2 regions of the Alistipes sp. AF48-12 genome follow, and region 2 is predicted to be linked to the other one. Evidence: riboswitches for the same ligand, from Rfam matches in the RefSeq annotation. Region 2 holds a riboswitch; the other holds the start of a gene.

Region 1 (7,800 bases), on a different contig from region 2:
GGCTCAACCGGACGGCTTCCACCGTTCCGTCGCCCAATTGCGTCCATTCGTGGCAGAAAACCATCCACGGATTCCCCTTCCCATCGACGTACAGCGTCCCGTCGAGCGCCTGCCACGTTCGCGGCGTCAAGCGTCCCTTGCTGTGCTCGCGAAAAGGGCCTTTCGGACTGTCCGCAACGAAAACGGCCGTTCCGAGCAGACTGTCTGCCGCACCGCGCACCGTCGCGAACAAATAATATTTGCCCTTATAAGCATGGCACTCGGCCGCCCAGAAACATTGATCGCCCCAAAAATCAGGAGTCCGCTGAAAAATTGCGCGGGGCCCCTGCCAAGTCTCCAGATCGCGGCTCGAAAAAACGTCGAACCCGTCTCCGCGGGTCGTCCCGTACATATAGTAAGTCCCGTCCGACGAATCGGCCAGCACGAACGGGTCGCGGATATGCACCCCGTCGGTCGGAATGCCCGCCGGCAAAACGTTCCCGTCCTGCGCATACAAACTGCCGAACGACAGCAATGCGAACAGCCATACCGGAAAACCTGGTTTTTTCATATCAAAAAAAGAGTCGGTTAAATTTAAACATACGGAGTGCAAGTATATGTTTTTATTCGGAGATTTCCAAAAGAAGTTCTCCGCAAGAAATATTGCATCCAACTATATATAAGAGATTTAACGGACAAATACGAATAAAAAAGAAACTGCCGGCGAAAAGCGGAAACGTCCGTGCGGCAACGCCGGGCTGCAAACGGCCTTTCACGATTTATCTTCTCTCTTCAAACGATAGCGGACGCCGCAATCGAGGATAAAATCCAGGATGTCTTTAAAAGTAGCTTCCACCTCGGAAGGTACAAATACGTTCGAAGCTTCGCCGTACCGTTTAAAAATGATTGCCGGCAAATCGGTCAACGAAACGTTCAGACGCCGGGCCATTCCCATCGCGTCGCGCTTATCGACGGTCGCATAAACCTTGTAAGCATAGTCCGGCTCGTCGTAATCGTCGTGTTCGAGCAACACGACCAAACTTTTGTCGTCATCGAAACCGACGACGACGGACGACCATATCGGAAAATCGTCATGCGACTCCACTATAACTTCCTGTAACGTCATCATACGCTCATCTTCTTTTTTAAACCGATACCCTAATTGCATTTTCACTCGTCTTTCGTCCGCCTCGCGGTTTCCGTATTGCGATCGCAGCGGGATCGTCCGGAAAACACATAATCTCCAGAATGCAAAACAAAGATAAGTTTTTTTCTTAACTTTGCACAGAATAACGCGCGTTTCATGCCGTCTGTCGCCCGCTAGTCCGTCTGCGGATCAAGCTATAAACCAGCCGGATATCTACCGGGGAATCACCAAACGTCCCCGGGAGAGTCCCATGGAAACGCTGCGGGCAAGGCGGCCGGACGCAGCAATCGGATCATTCAACGGATTATCGTCGCATATGGGGAGAATATTGGCTATCGATTACGGACGCAAACGGACGGGCCTTGCCGTGACCGACCCGTTGCAGATCATCGCCAACGCCCTCGATACCGTTCCGACCCATACGCTGATGGACTACGTCAAGAGCTACGCCGCGGCCAACGCGGTGGACGCGATCGTAATCGGTATGCCGCTGCAGATGGACGGGCAGCCGTCGGAGTCCTATACCTACATCCGTCCGTTCGTCGAGAAACTACGTAAAGAGATGCCCGCGATGCGGATCGAACTGTTCGACGAGCGGTTCACCTCGAAGCTGGCGCTGCGGGCGATGATCGACGGAGGCGTTCCGAAAAAACGCCGCCGCGAGGACAAGGGGCTGGTCGACCGCGTCAGCGCGGCGATCATCCTGCAAGGATACCTCGATTCGCGAGACAACAATTTATCGAATCCATAAAACGTTAAGAAGAAGATGAAAAAGATCAGAGCAGCCATCGTCGGATATGGCAACATCGGAAAATACGTACTCGAAGCGTTGCAGGCGGCCGAAGACTTCGAAATAGCGGGCATCATCCGCCGCGACGCCGCGAACGTGCCCGAAGAGTTGAAAAGCTACACCGTAGCCACCGAAATCGGATCGCTCGGCAAGGTGGACGTGGCGATTCTCTGCACGCCGAGCCGCAGCGTACAGAGCTTCGCGCTGAAACTGCTCGAAAAAGGGATCAACACGGTGGACAGTTTCGACATCCATACGCAGGTCGCCGAACAGCACGCGACGCTCGGCAAGGCGGCCGCGCAGCACGGCGCCGTTTCGATCATGTCGGCCGGCTGGGACCCGGGCAGCGACTCGGTGGTGCGCGCCCTGCTCGAAGCCTGCGCCCCGAAAGGGATTACCTACACGAACTTCGGCCCCGGCATGAGCATGGGTCACACCGTAGCCGTCAAGGCGATCGACGGGGTTAAAGCCGCGTTGTCGATGACGATTCCGACCGGGACGGGCATTCACCGGAGGATGGTTTACATCGAGCTGAAAGAGGGCTACGATTTCGACAAGGTGGCCGACGCGATCAAAAAAGACGCCTATTTCGTACACGACGAGACGCACGTGATGCAGGTGCAGAGCGTGGACGCGCTGCTGGACATGGGACATGGCGTCAACCTGACGCGCAAGGGCGTTTCGGGCAAAACGCAGAACCAACTGTTCGAATTCAATATGAAGATCAACAATCCGGCGCTTACGGCCCAGATACTGGTCTCCTCGGCGCGGGCTTCTATGTTGCAGAAACCGGGATGCTACACGCTGATCGAAATCCCGATGATCGACCTGCTTCCCGGAGACCGGACGGAACTGATCCGGCATCTGGTATAACAGGATTAAAAACAGCAAACGAACGATATGTTACTTCCGATTTATATTTACGGTTCGGCGGTTTTGCGCAAAGAATCCGAAGACATCGCCAAAGATTATCCGGAACTGGACAAATTTCTCGAAAACCTGTGGGAAACCATGTACGAAGCCGACGGAGTCGGACTGGCCGCCCCGCAGGTGGGCCGCAACATCCGGATCTTCGTGGTCGACGCTTCGGTGAACGCCGACAAGGATCCGAGCCTGGCCGGTTTTAAAAAAGCCTTTATCAACGCGCACATCTACGAACGCTCCGGCGACGCCGTTCCGTTCGACGAAGGATGTTTGAGCCTGCCGGGAATCAACGAACGGGTCGAAAGGCCGTCGCGGATCAGGATCCGCTACGCGGACGAAAATTTCGTCGAGCACGACGAGGAGTTCGAAGGTTTCGCGGCGCGGGTCATCCAGCACGAGTACGACCACCTGGACGGCAAACTGTTCATCGACCACGTGTCGCCGCTGCGCCGAACTCTGCTGAAAAGCAAACTGGCCGCGATGACCAAAGGGAAATACAAAGCGCACTATCCCTGCAAACTGGTGAAAAAATAGTTTCCGCCCGTTTCCGGGATCTCTTTCAGGGCCGTTCGCCGTTTCGGGCGAGCGGCCTTTTTGCATACCGTCTTTCCCCGTCGCTTTCGGCGATGACAGCCAACCGTTTAATCGAATAGGTTTATAAGTTGTTAATAAGTATTCCGCCGAAAATGTTTTCCGTCGAAACGATTCGCTATGTTTGTGAAAACATTCGGTTCTCGATGCCGGGCTTCTCGCCCGGCGGGAGATCAAAAGGGAATCCCGTGAAAGTCGGGAACTATCCCCGTAGCTGTAAGTTCCTGCCAAAGGCCGCGCAAACCCGAATGCCACTGTCGGTTTACCCGATGGGAAGGCGCGCGACCCGGAACAAGTCAGAAGACCTGCCGGATGAATTGCATTGTAGCTTTCGGGTGAAGAGCGATCGAATGTCGGGGCCCTCCGTACGCGGCCCGATATCTTTTATCCTCCCGGAGTTACCATTTTATCTTATTGTTTAACTGTTTAAAATTCAAACAAGATGAATGGACAGACTCATTTACGGCAAATCGTAAAACGGACGGGCGAGATCGCCCAATTCAGTCCGGAGAAAATCGAACAGGCGATCTTCAAGGCCATGCGGGCCTCCGGTGCGCCGAACCGCAAAGAAGCACGCCGGCTGTGCGGCGAAGTGGTGGCCTCGCTCGAAAAAAACAGCGCCGAACAGACGCCGCACGTCGAACAGGTGCAGGACGCCGTCGAGCAGGCGCTGTACCGTCGCGGCGATTTCGCGCTGCTGAAAAACTACATGCTCTACCGTCGGCAGCACGAACAGCTCCGCGAATCGAAAGAGCTGTTTTCGAACCTCGACGTGATGGACGACTACCTGTCGCAGGACGACTGGCGGGTCAAGGAAAGCGCCAATTCGGCCTACTCGCTGCAAGGCCTCAACCAGCACATTTCGACGATGATTACTTCGCAGTACTGGCTCGGCCGGCTCTATTCCGAAGAGGTCGCCGACGCGCACAAAAGCGGAGCTATGCACATCCACGACTTGGGCTTCCTGAGCGTCTACTGCGTCGGCTGGGATCTGAAAGACCTATTGACGACCGGGTTCAAAGGAGTCGAAGGCAAAGCGCAGAGCGCGCCGGCCCGGCACCTGCGGACAGCGCTCGGACAGATCGTCAACTTCTTCTACACGATGCAGGGCGAAGCGGCCGGCGCGCAGGCCTTCTCGAATTTCGACACCTTCCTCGCGCCCTACGTCCGCTACGACGGGCTCGACTACGCGCAGGTCAAACAGTGCTTGCAGGAATTCCTGTTCAACCTGAACGTTCCGACGCGGGTCGGTTTCCAGACTCCGTTCACGAACATCACGATGGATCTGACCGTCCCCGACTTCCTGAAAAACGAGCCGGTGGTTTGCGGCGGCGAAATAAAAGAGGAGACCTACGGCGATTTTCAGCCCGAAATGACGCTGCTCAACAAGGCCTTCGCCGAGGTGATGTACGAAGGGGACGCGGCGGGCAGCCTGTTCTCGTTCCCGATCCCGACCTACAACATCACGCCCGATTTCGATTGGGAAAATCCCGATTACGACGGCATCTGGCAGATGACCGCCAAGTACGGCATCCCCTACTTCTCGAACTTCGTCAACTCGGACATGAAACCCGACGACGTGCGCAGCATGTGCTGCCGGCTGCGGCTCGACAAACGGGAACTAATCAAGCGCGGCGGCGGACTGTTCGCGTCGAACCCGCTGACCGGGTCGGTCGGCGTCGTGACGATCAACCTGCCGCGACTCGGCTACGAATCGGGGTCCGAGAAGTCGTTTTTCGAACGGCTGCGCCACCTGATGGAGCTGGCCCGCGAAAGCCTCGAAACCAAACGCAAGGTCATCGAGCGCTACACCGAAAAGGGACTCTATCCCTATTCGAAATTCTACCTGCGCCACATCCACGACCGTTTCGGCTGCTATTGGAAAAACCACTTCTCGACGATCGGCATCAACGGGATGAACGAATGCTGTCTGAACTTCCTCGGCGTCGGAATCGCCACCGAAGAGGGCGCGGCATTCGCCCAAAAAACGATGCGCTTCATGCGGGACGTGCTGGCCGTATTCCAGGAGGAAACCGGCAATATCTACAACCTCGAAGCCACTCCGGCCGAAAGCACCGCCTACCGGTTCGCGATGCTCGATACCAAGCGTTATCCGGATATCATCACGGCGAACCAAGCCGACCGACTGCTGAAAGGCGCCAAGCCTTACTACACCAATTCGACCCACCTGCCGGTAAACTTTACCGACGACCTGTACGAAGCGCTCGAAATGCAGGATCCGCTACAAGCGTTGTACACCGGGGGAACGGTGTTCCACGTCTTCACCGGCGAAAGCGCCGTATCGCCCGCAGCCGCCCGAGACATGGTGCGCCGCGTGACCGGCCGGTTCCGGCTGCCCTACATCACGCTGTCGCCGTCGTTCAGCATCTGTCCTTCGCACGGCTACCTGTCCGGCGAACATTTCGTCTGTCCCAAATGCGGCGGCAAGGCGGAAGTATACAGCCGTATCGTCGGATACATGCGCCCGGTAAGCCAGTGGAACGACGGGAAACGGGAGGAGTTCGCCGACCGCAAGCTGTTCGACCACCGGATCGTCCACGAAACAGCGATCTGACATGCGAATCGGAGGTTTTGTCAAACAGAGTCTAATCGATTGGGAGGGAGTACTTTCGGCCGTCGTATTCACCAAAGGATGCAATTTCCGGTGCGACTACTGCCACAACCCGTCGCTGGTACTCCCCTCGCTGACCGATCACCTACCCGATCTGTCCGAAACGGTCATTCTCGACTACCTGCGGCGGCGCAGGGAGTGGATCGAAGGAGTCGTCGTAACCGGCGGCGAGCCGACCCTGCACCCCGGACTGACCGGCTTTCTGGAGAGAGTCAAAAGGCACGGATACCGGATCAAGCTCGATACCAACGGGACGAATACGGAACTATTGTCCGCCCTGATCGACATGGGACTGGTCGACTGCGTGGCCATGGATATCAAAACGATCCCCGACCGCGAACACTACGCGAAAATCTATCCGGCCGTCACCGACCGCCAGATGGACAACGTGCAACGGTCGATCGACCTGCTGCGCAACAGCGGGATCGACTACCGGTTCCGCACGACGCTGATTCCGGGCGTCCACGACGACGCCGTCCGGGAAGAACTTTCGGCCCGATTCGCCGGCGACCCGCTCGTTTTCCAGCAATTCCGCCATACGAGCGGCATCCTGTCGGACTACCCGCCGGAACGGTAACATTCCGCACCATGCACGCCGCCCCGCGCCAATCAGGATTTCTGACTGGCGCGGGGCGGCGGATTTTCCGGAAACGCCTTTATTAGTGAAAACGTCCCTTAAAGACCCTCGAATCGACAGAGGGAAGCACCCTTCCTTCCATCGTAATCCGGTTGCTGCTGTAATTCGGATCGACGGTCACGCTGGCGCGGTCGGCGCCCGGAATCAGCATGATATCGACCCGCGCGGAGATCCCGATCCCCTGAACGTTCATCCCGTAGTAGAGATATCCTTTTTTGTCCGTCCGGACGGTGACATCCGACACGTTTCCGCGCACCGTAATGCCGCCCACGCCGTTCGGCCCGGCCAGCACCGTATTGAAGGCTATCTGCACGAACGCCTCGTCGCCGTCGCGGGAAACGAAATTCGTATTCGAACTGACGCTGGCCGTACGCCCCCGTTTGAAAATAAGCCGGTCGACTTCGACTACGAAAGCGCCGCTTTCCAAAACCTGCACCGCACCGAGGTGCAACACGCTGTCCATCGCGGCCCGGCGCGCTTTCTCGACCTGTCGGGCCGCTTTGCGGGAATTCGTCTGCGCGGACAATCCGCCGCCCAGCAACGTCAACAAAACGATCAAAACAATCTTTTTCATAACACGCATTATTATTTCGGTATGCCTCTGTTAAAAAAACGCCGCGCGATCCGATCTCCGTATACGGACCGTATAAAATATACGCAATCTGCATCTTATCCAGCAATTGTCATGCCGGGGCGGTTCCCGTTGCGCCCGGCGGAGGAGATTCGCGCCGCGAAGTGCGGCCGGCGGTCTTCGTTATGACAAATTTACGGCGGAATTGGCAAACATCTTGCATTTTCCGGCAAATTATACGTAATATTGCACTGTGATTACGATACGATGAAAGCACTGTACAGCAACATCATGCGACTGATCCTCACGATCGGACTGTCGGAAAGGGATCTTTTCGTCGACAAAGTTTCGAAAATCATTTCGGAAAAGATGGACGCCGACCCGCAGCGCAGCGAGCACATCGCGGAGAGCCTGCTGCGGATGGCCGAATCGCTGAAGGACGAACTGCTGCTGCGGCAGTTGTTCGCGCAGACCCGCGACGCGGAACCGCCCGCGGCGGACAACCGCGAGCTGATCGAGAAGATGGATC
Region 2 (7,800 bases):
TGAAAAAACGGTTCAGCGAACCGTTCAGCACCAGGTCTTCGGTCGTTCCACACAACAATCCGTTCTGCTGCGACATCAGCCACAGGCTGTCGGCCAACAGCAGCGCCTGATCGACGTCGTGCGTCGACAGCAGCACGGCCTTATGCTCCTCGCGCGCCAGGCGGTGCAGCAGGTTCATCACCTCGATCCGGCTGATAATATCCAGAAAAGCGGTCGGCTCGTCGAGTAGGATGACCGGGCACTGCTGCGCCAGCGCCTTGGCGATCATCGCTTTCTGACGTTCCCCGTCCGACAGTTCGGCTACGTAGCTTCCGGCTTTGCCTGCTATTCCGACCGCTTCCATCGCCCAATCGACGACCCGCCGGTCCTCCGCGCCGAGATTTCCGAAAAAACCCGTATAGGGATACCGACCGAGAGCGACCAACTGATGCACCCTCAGTCCCCCGGCATACACCTTATCGGTCAACACCACGCCGACCAACCGCGAACGACGGGTCTCGGAATACTTCCCGAACGGCTCGCCGCACAAGCGGAGCTCGCCGTCCAACAGCGTCCGCCCGCCGCCGAGCGTCTTCAGCAACGTCGATTTACCGGCGCCGTTCGGGCCGAGCAGGCAGGTCAACTCGCCGGCACGCAGCGAAAACAACAGACCCTCGTGCACACGCCGGACGCCGCGCCCGCCGAGGCGGTAGCCGATCGAGAGGCGCTCTCCGGTTATCACGCAACGACGCTCCATCAGTTGAAATATTGTATCCGTTTCTGGTTCACGATCACATAAATAACCACCGGAGCGCCGACCAGCGGAGTGATCGCGTTCAGCGGAATCACGCCCGATGCGCCGGGCAGCAGGCTGATCAGGTTGCACAGCAGCGCGACGCAGGAACCGGTCAGCATCACCGCCGGCAGCAACAGCCGGTGATCGGCCGAACCGGTCATCAACCGCGCCAAATGCGGTACGGACAACCCGATAAAGGCAATCGGCCCGCAAAACGCCGTCGAAACGGCCGTCAACACCCCCGTACAGATCAACAGCAAGATCCGCACGCGCTGTACGCGCACCCCGAGATTCTCGGCATAGCGTTCGCCGAGCAGCAATGCGTTCAGCGGCTTCATCAGCAGTAGCGCGACGAACAGTCCCGCCCCGATCAGCAGCGCGAACAGCGGCATCTGCCGCAACGAAACGCCCGAAAAATCGCCCATCCCCCACAGCATGTAGGAATACACGCCGTCCGACGTCGCGAAAAAATTCAGCAGCGAGATCATCGACGAGGCCAGGTAGCCGACCATAATCCCGATAATCAGCAACATCACGTTGCTGCGCACCAGGGTCGAAAAAAAGATGATGATGCACAACACCGCCGTCGCTCCGACGAATGCGCCCGATACGACGGCCATATAACCGCTGAGCATGAAACCGCCCGTACCGCCGACCGTCCCTCCCAGCATCAGCATCACCAACGCCACGCCGAGACTCGCCCCCGTATCGATCCCGAGAATCGACGGGCCGGCCAACGGATTGTTGAACACGGTTTGCAACATCAGTCCGGAAGTAGCCAGCGCCGCACCGGCCAACAGCGCGGTCACGGCCTGCGGCAACCTCGATTCGAGCACGATAAACGACCACGAAGCCTGTCCGGCCTCCCCGCCCGTCAGGATGCCGAGCACCGCCCGCAACGGAATCGGCACCGACCCCAGGAACAGGCTGGCCGCAAACAGCACCGCGACACAGCAAGCCGCCGCAACGATATACCGCACCGAAATGCTCACTGCCGCATCCTGTTAAAATACCGCAACCGGTATCCGGGTATCGTCCCCGGATGAAAAATCTCGATCAGGTCGCCCAACACCCGGTCGGGATGCATCGGCATTTCTTCGTAATAAGGCGTTTCCCCGGTATTGCAGACGAAAATATTCCGGTTTTTAAAAGCGTCGAAATGCCGGTAAGGTTCGTACTCCGTCTGCAGTTCCGCATAGGTCAGTTCCTGCGGCGCATTGTATTTAATAAGCCAGAAATCGGCTCCCTGTCCCTTTTCGAACACCGTCTCGAACGCCAACGGCACCGAACCGGTAGTCGGGTCGTCGGCCCAGATGTAATCGGCCCCGGCATCGCGGTACAAGTTGGCAATGTAACTGCGGCCCCCGGGAACATACCATGCCGATCCGTATTTTTTCTCGGACAGTACGGTCGGACGCACGCCCACCGTATCCGTCATCCTGCACAGCGAATCGTATGCCGCCGCCGTCTGCCGGAATAGCGAATCGGCCCGCTGTCCTCTGTCGAAAAACAACGCCATGAAACGCATCCATTCGGCCCTTCCGAGCGGCGTAACCTCCATATAATCGACGCATTCCATGATCGGAATCGCCGTTTTTTCGATCCGTCCGTAACCGACGTTCTTGAACGGCGAAGCGATGATGATGTCGGGCGCCAGGTCGATCACCTTTTCGACATCCGGCGACGAAGCCTCGCCCAGGTCGGCAATAGCACCCCGGGCCACCCCGTCGCGAATAAAATCCAGGTCGATATAACGGGGCTCGCAAACCCCTACGATCCGGTCGCCCACCCCCAGTTCGTCCAGCATACCGCAGTGCACGGCCGAATAAACCACGACCCGCTGCAACGGCGTCCGCACGATATTTCCTTCCGGAAGTCCAACCGGCAGCGGCCTCTCGCGGTCGACGAGCACATAACGACGCAGCAACCGGAGGCTGTCCCACGGACTGAGCACGTCGACGAGCGTATAATCCCGGAAATGCTCGACCCGATAATGCCGGGCATATTCTATCCGGAACGCTTCGCCGGCGCCTTCGCCGGATTTCCGGCCCGATCCGCACCCCGCTCCCAGCAGTATGACGGACAAAAAAAGAAAAAACGATCGAATCAATCTCATCGGAATACCCATATTTTCCGGTTGAACTTACAAAGTTACGCAAATTACCGATCCCCTACAAACCGAAACAAGGACAGATGAGCACCTTATTCAGATCCTCATCCGTCACTCAGGGGGAAAACTACTTATCATATTCGTAAAAAACGTCGTTCGCAGGGCGTCGATCCTGTAAAACCGTTTTTCCGTAATATTCGTCCGGCTGCTCCGAAATAAAATAAAAGAGGAAGAAAAAACGCGAACCCGGACAACTCCCGTCCGACCCCCGCAAAGAATCAACCCATTCCGCTTTTTACCCGAAGCACAAATGTTTCAAACGAATCGAGGCAGGTCTTCTGGCTCGCCTCACATCCGGCAGTCTTCCCATCCTTACGACAGTGACTTTCAGAATCGCCGGACATTTTCCGAGGCTTACAGCTGCGGGTACAGCTCCGGGATTGAAACGACGTTTCGCACCGGATTCCCTATTACGGCCATTCCGCGTCGCTGCGGTCGGGCCACCTTGATTCAACTGGAAGCAAAGGTAAAGCGTTTTTACGAACAATCAAACGTTCCCGACGGTTTCCGGTAATTTTTTTTGCACATTTTGTACACAAACGAAAAAGCCGGCGAGTTTCACCGGCTTTTATAGGATTCGATCCCACGCTACATTCCGTAGCTCAGCAACGAGATCCGATCGTACACCACGCTCAGGACTCCCAACAGCAGGATACCCATGCTACAAGCCACCAGACTGGCACGCATGTACCCGTCGCTGCGGAACGCGGCGATCGGCGCCTCGTTCTTGTTGATGAACATGGCCTTGACCACGAGCAGATAATAGTACAGCGAAATAATCGTATTGATCAGCGCGATCAACACAAGGATGTAATACCCTTGCTGGGCGGCGGCTGCGAAGATGAAGAACTTGCTGAAAAATCCGGCGAACGGCGGAATCCCGGCCAGCGAGAACATCGCCAGCGTCATCACCAGCACCAGTTTCGGATTCGTTGCGTACAATCCGTTGTAATCGTCGATCGTCACCTTGCCGGAGCGGTTCTCAATCGCCGAAATCACGCCGAAAGCGGCCAAGTTGGACACCATGTAAACCAATATGTAATAAACCAGCGAAGTCATACCGAGAGCCGATGCGCTGATCACTCCCAGCACGATGTAACCGGCCTGCGAAATCGACGAATAAGCCAGGAAACGTTTGATATTGCGCTGTCGAATCGCGAACAAGTTGGCGATCGTGATCGTCGCGATGATTACGCCGTAGAGCACGCCCTGCCACTGGGCTGCGATCGGAGAGAACACCTTCATCAGGATCGTCATCAGCACAAACACGGCAGCCCCTTTCGAAATGACCGACAGGTAAGAGGTAACGGTCGTCGGAGCGCCCTGGTAAACGTCGGGCGTCCACTGGTGGAACGGCACGAGCGAAATTTTGAAGAACAGCCCCACGACGAAGAACAGGAAAGCCATGATCTGCAACGGCGAACCGTTCACGGCGGCCGGGATGTCGTCGAAATAGAGCGTTCCGGTCGTACCGTAGATCAGCGACATACCGTACAGCGACAGCCCCGATGCAAAGACGGCGTTCAGGATGTATTTGGCTCCGGCTTCGGCCGATTCGCGTTTGAACTTATCGAAAGCGACCAACGTAGCCATCGGGATCGACGCGGTTTCCAGTCCGATAAAGAAGAACAGGAAGTTGCCGGCCGAGATCATGAAGTACATGCCCAGCAGCGTGGTCAGCGTCAGGAAATAGAATTCGCCGCGCTTGTGGACGGTCGTATCGCTTTTGAGCCAGCCCTCGGCCTGCATCAGCACGATCAGCGTCCCGACGTTCAGGATGCTTTTGACGACGCCCATCATCGGCGTGTACTGGTACATGCCGCCGAATGCTTCGCCAGCGACTCCCGGCACGATGTTCAGCAACGTATGTACGCCGAACAGAATGCACGCTACGGGCTGGAAATACCGCAAACCGTTCTTCGAAGCCATCAAATCGTAGAGCAGCAGGATCACCATCACGGCGATCAGCGACAGCTCCTCTTTCATCATCAGAAAATTACTGTAATCCATATAGCGTCCTCTATTTCATTAACTGTTGTACAACGGGCAGCAAACTGTCGTTGATCATATTCGACACCCACAACGGCGCCATACCGAGTCCGGCGATCGCCACGATCAGCACGACGACCGACAGGCGTTCGAACCACACGGCGTCGGTCAGCGCCAGGTGATCCTTATTCAGTACCGAACCGTAAAACACCTTGCCCACCATCCGCAGGATATAAACCGCCGTAATCACGATCGACGAGCAGGCGACGATCGTAAAGACGCGGTGGAACGTATCGGTATGCTCGAACGAGCCGACGAACACGGTCATCTCGGCTACGAATCCGCTGAGTCCCGGAAGCCCCAGCGACGCCAGTCCGGCGATTACGAAGCAGACGCTCAAAAACGGCATCACCTTCATCAGACCGCCCATCTCGCGGACATCCCGCGTATGGGTGCGTCCGTATATCATCCCGATCAACGCAAAGAACAAGGCCGTCATCAGTCCATGCGACAGCATTTGCAACACGGCGCCGGTCATCGCGGTCTGGTTCAGCATCAGGATCGCGAACAGCACCAGTCCGCAGTGGCTGACCGAAGAGTAGGCGTTGATGTATTTCAGGTCGGTCTGCTTGATTGCCGAGAACGCTCCGTAGACCACGCTGATACCGGTCAGCGTCAGGAAAATCCATGCCAGTTCGTTGGCCGCCTCGGGCATCAGGAAGATCGCCACGCGAAAACAACCGTATCCGCCGAGTTTCATCAGCACCCCAGCATGCAGCATCGAAACGGCCGTAGGCGCCGAAGCGTGACCGTCCGGCGACCACGTGTGGAACGGAAACATCGCGCCGAGCACCCCGAAGCCGACGAACGTCAGCGGGAAGAACAGGTACTGCGCGCTCATCGGAATCGTATGTTTGGAGATTTCGAGAATATTCATCGACAGTTGACCGCCTTCGGGCGCCGAATGGAAATAGATGCCGAGGATGCCGACCAGCAGCAGCGCCGAACCTCCCATCAACATCAGCGTCAGTTTCATCGCCGAATACTCTTTCCGGCCGGTTCCCCACACGCCGATCAGCAGGTACATCGGGATCAGCGCCACCTCGTAAAACATGAACATCGTGAACAGATCAATCGAAATGAAGAATCCGAACACCCCGATCGACAGCAGCGAGAACCATGCGAAAAACTCCCGCGGTAGCGGCGACATTTTCCACGAAGCGAACACCCCGGTAAAGACGATCACCGACGACAGCAGCAACATCGCCACCGAAATACCGTCGACGCCGACCGAATAGTGGATATTCAGCGGAGCGTACCACACCGCATCGGCCGTGAACAGCATTTCGGCGCCGTTCCCCGCGCTGCGTTCTCCCAGATACATCGCCACCAGCGCCACGGACAGGCCCAGCAACAGCGAGGCGCCGACTACCATGATCGCACGGATGCGGCGGATGTCCTTCGTGAGGAACATCGCGCAGGTCATCAGCAGCGGTATCAGTACAAATAAAGATAAAAAGTTCATATCCGTATCAACTTATTTTATTCAACAAAACAGCACCAGTACGGTAATCAGCAACAATCCCACGAGAAATACGAACGCATACTGCTGCACCTGTCCGGACTGCAATCCGCGAATCGCCAGCGACATCCGGTTTGTCACCAGCGCCAGCCCGTTCATCGCGCCGTCGATCACATGCCGGTCGAACCACGCGATCGAACGCGAAACGCCGTTGAAAATGATCCTCTTGGTAATGAAAAGATATACCTCGTCGATGTAGAAGCGATGGCTAGCCGCACGGTGCAGGCCGCTGAACGTACGCGCCAGACGATCCGGAATCGGACTGTGCTTGCGGTAAAACACCGTAGCGACGGCGATCGAGATCAGCGCAATCGCGATGCTCGTTCCGGCTACCGTCCAGTCGAGGTGGATGATGTAGTCGGCCCCGTCGCTGCTGACGAACTTGCCGAACGGGATGAACCCGGCAACGCAGGTGACGGCGGCGAGGATAATCAGCGGCGTCGTCATTACGCCGGGGGCCTCGTGCGGCTCATGCTCGTGCTTGGCCGGAGTTCCCCAGAAAATATTGTAGTACAGACGGAACATATAGAACGCCGTCAGCGCGGCGATAAAGCTCATCACCCATCCCATAGCGGGCGCGAACATGAATGCCGCGGTCAGGATCTCGTCCTTGCTGAAGAAGCCCGAGAACGGTGGAATACCCGAAATCGCGAGGCAGGCGACGAGGAACGTGATATGCGTAATCGGCATCTGCTTGCGCAGGCCGCCCATATGGCTCATCTCGTTGCTGTGCACCGCATGGATAATCGCGCCGGCCCCGAGGAACAGCAGGGCCTTGAACATCGCGTGCGTAAACAGGTGGAACATGCCGGCCATGTAACCGAGCCCTTCGTGTCCGCCGTAGCCCGACACGCCGAGGGCCACCATCATGAAACCGATCTGCGATATAGTCGAAAAGGCCAGCACGCGCTTGATATCGGTCTGCACGCACGCGATCGTGGCGGCAAACAGCGCGGTAAACGCGCCGACGTAGGCAATGCCGTGCAGCACCTCCGGGGTTTCGAAATAGTAGACCGGGAAGAGCCGCGCCACCAGATAGACGCCGGCCACGACCATCGTCGCGGCATGGATCAGCGCCGACACCGGGGTCGGGCCTCCATCGCATCGGGCAGCCAGATATGCAGCGGGAACATCGCCGACTTACCGGCGCCGCCGATAAAGATCAGCGCCATCGCCCATGCCAACGCCGAAGCGCCCATGAAGGTCGTCCCGGCAGCTTGGGAGAAGATCGCACGGTCGCCCGAAGTCAGCAGTCCGAAATCGAACGTCTGCGTAAAGAACGAC

Evidence for each region. Region 2 has a riboswitch for cobalamin ahead of DW082_RS05760 (ABC transporter substrate-binding protein). Riboswitches for the same ligand answer to the same signal wherever they lie in the genome.
Region 1: another riboswitch for cobalamin. It lies ahead of DW082_RS10730 (ribonucleoside triphosphate reductase); the one in region 2 lies ahead of DW082_RS05760 (ABC transporter substrate-binding protein).

The regions. Positions count from the first base shown of each region.
Region 1 is NZ_QUDJ01000016.1:36,736-44,535, forward strand. It holds gene DW082_RS10705 (glycoside hydrolase family 43 protein) at 1-550, opposite strand, end outside; gene DW082_RS10710 (hypothetical protein) at 752-1,108, opposite strand; gene ruvX (Holliday junction resolvase RuvX) at 1,443-1,877, shown strand; gene DW082_RS10720 (diaminopimelate dehydrogenase) at 1,893-2,789, shown strand; gene def (peptide deformylase) at 2,817-3,374, shown strand; cobalamin riboswitch at 3,552-3,759, shown strand; gene DW082_RS10730 (ribonucleoside triphosphate reductase) at 3,874-6,006, shown strand; gene DW082_RS10735 (anaerobic ribonucleoside-triphosphate reductase activating protein) at 6,008-6,640, shown strand; gene DW082_RS10740 (DUF4251 domain-containing protein) at 6,723-7,274, opposite strand; gene DW082_RS10745 (hypothetical protein) at 7,539-7,800, shown strand, end outside.
Region 2 is NZ_QUDJ01000007.1:38,243-46,042, forward strand. It holds gene DW082_RS05750 (ABC transporter ATP-binding protein) at 1-736, opposite strand, end outside; gene DW082_RS05755 (iron ABC transporter permease) at 736-1,767, opposite strand; gene DW082_RS05760 (ABC transporter substrate-binding protein) at 1,764-2,882, opposite strand; cobalamin riboswitch at 3,196-3,408, opposite strand; gene DW082_RS05765 (NADH-quinone oxidoreductase subunit N) at 3,534-4,955, opposite strand; gene DW082_RS05770 (NuoM family protein) at 4,966-6,459, opposite strand; partial or broken gene nuoL (NADH-quinone oxidoreductase subunit L) at 6,481-7,800, opposite strand, start outside.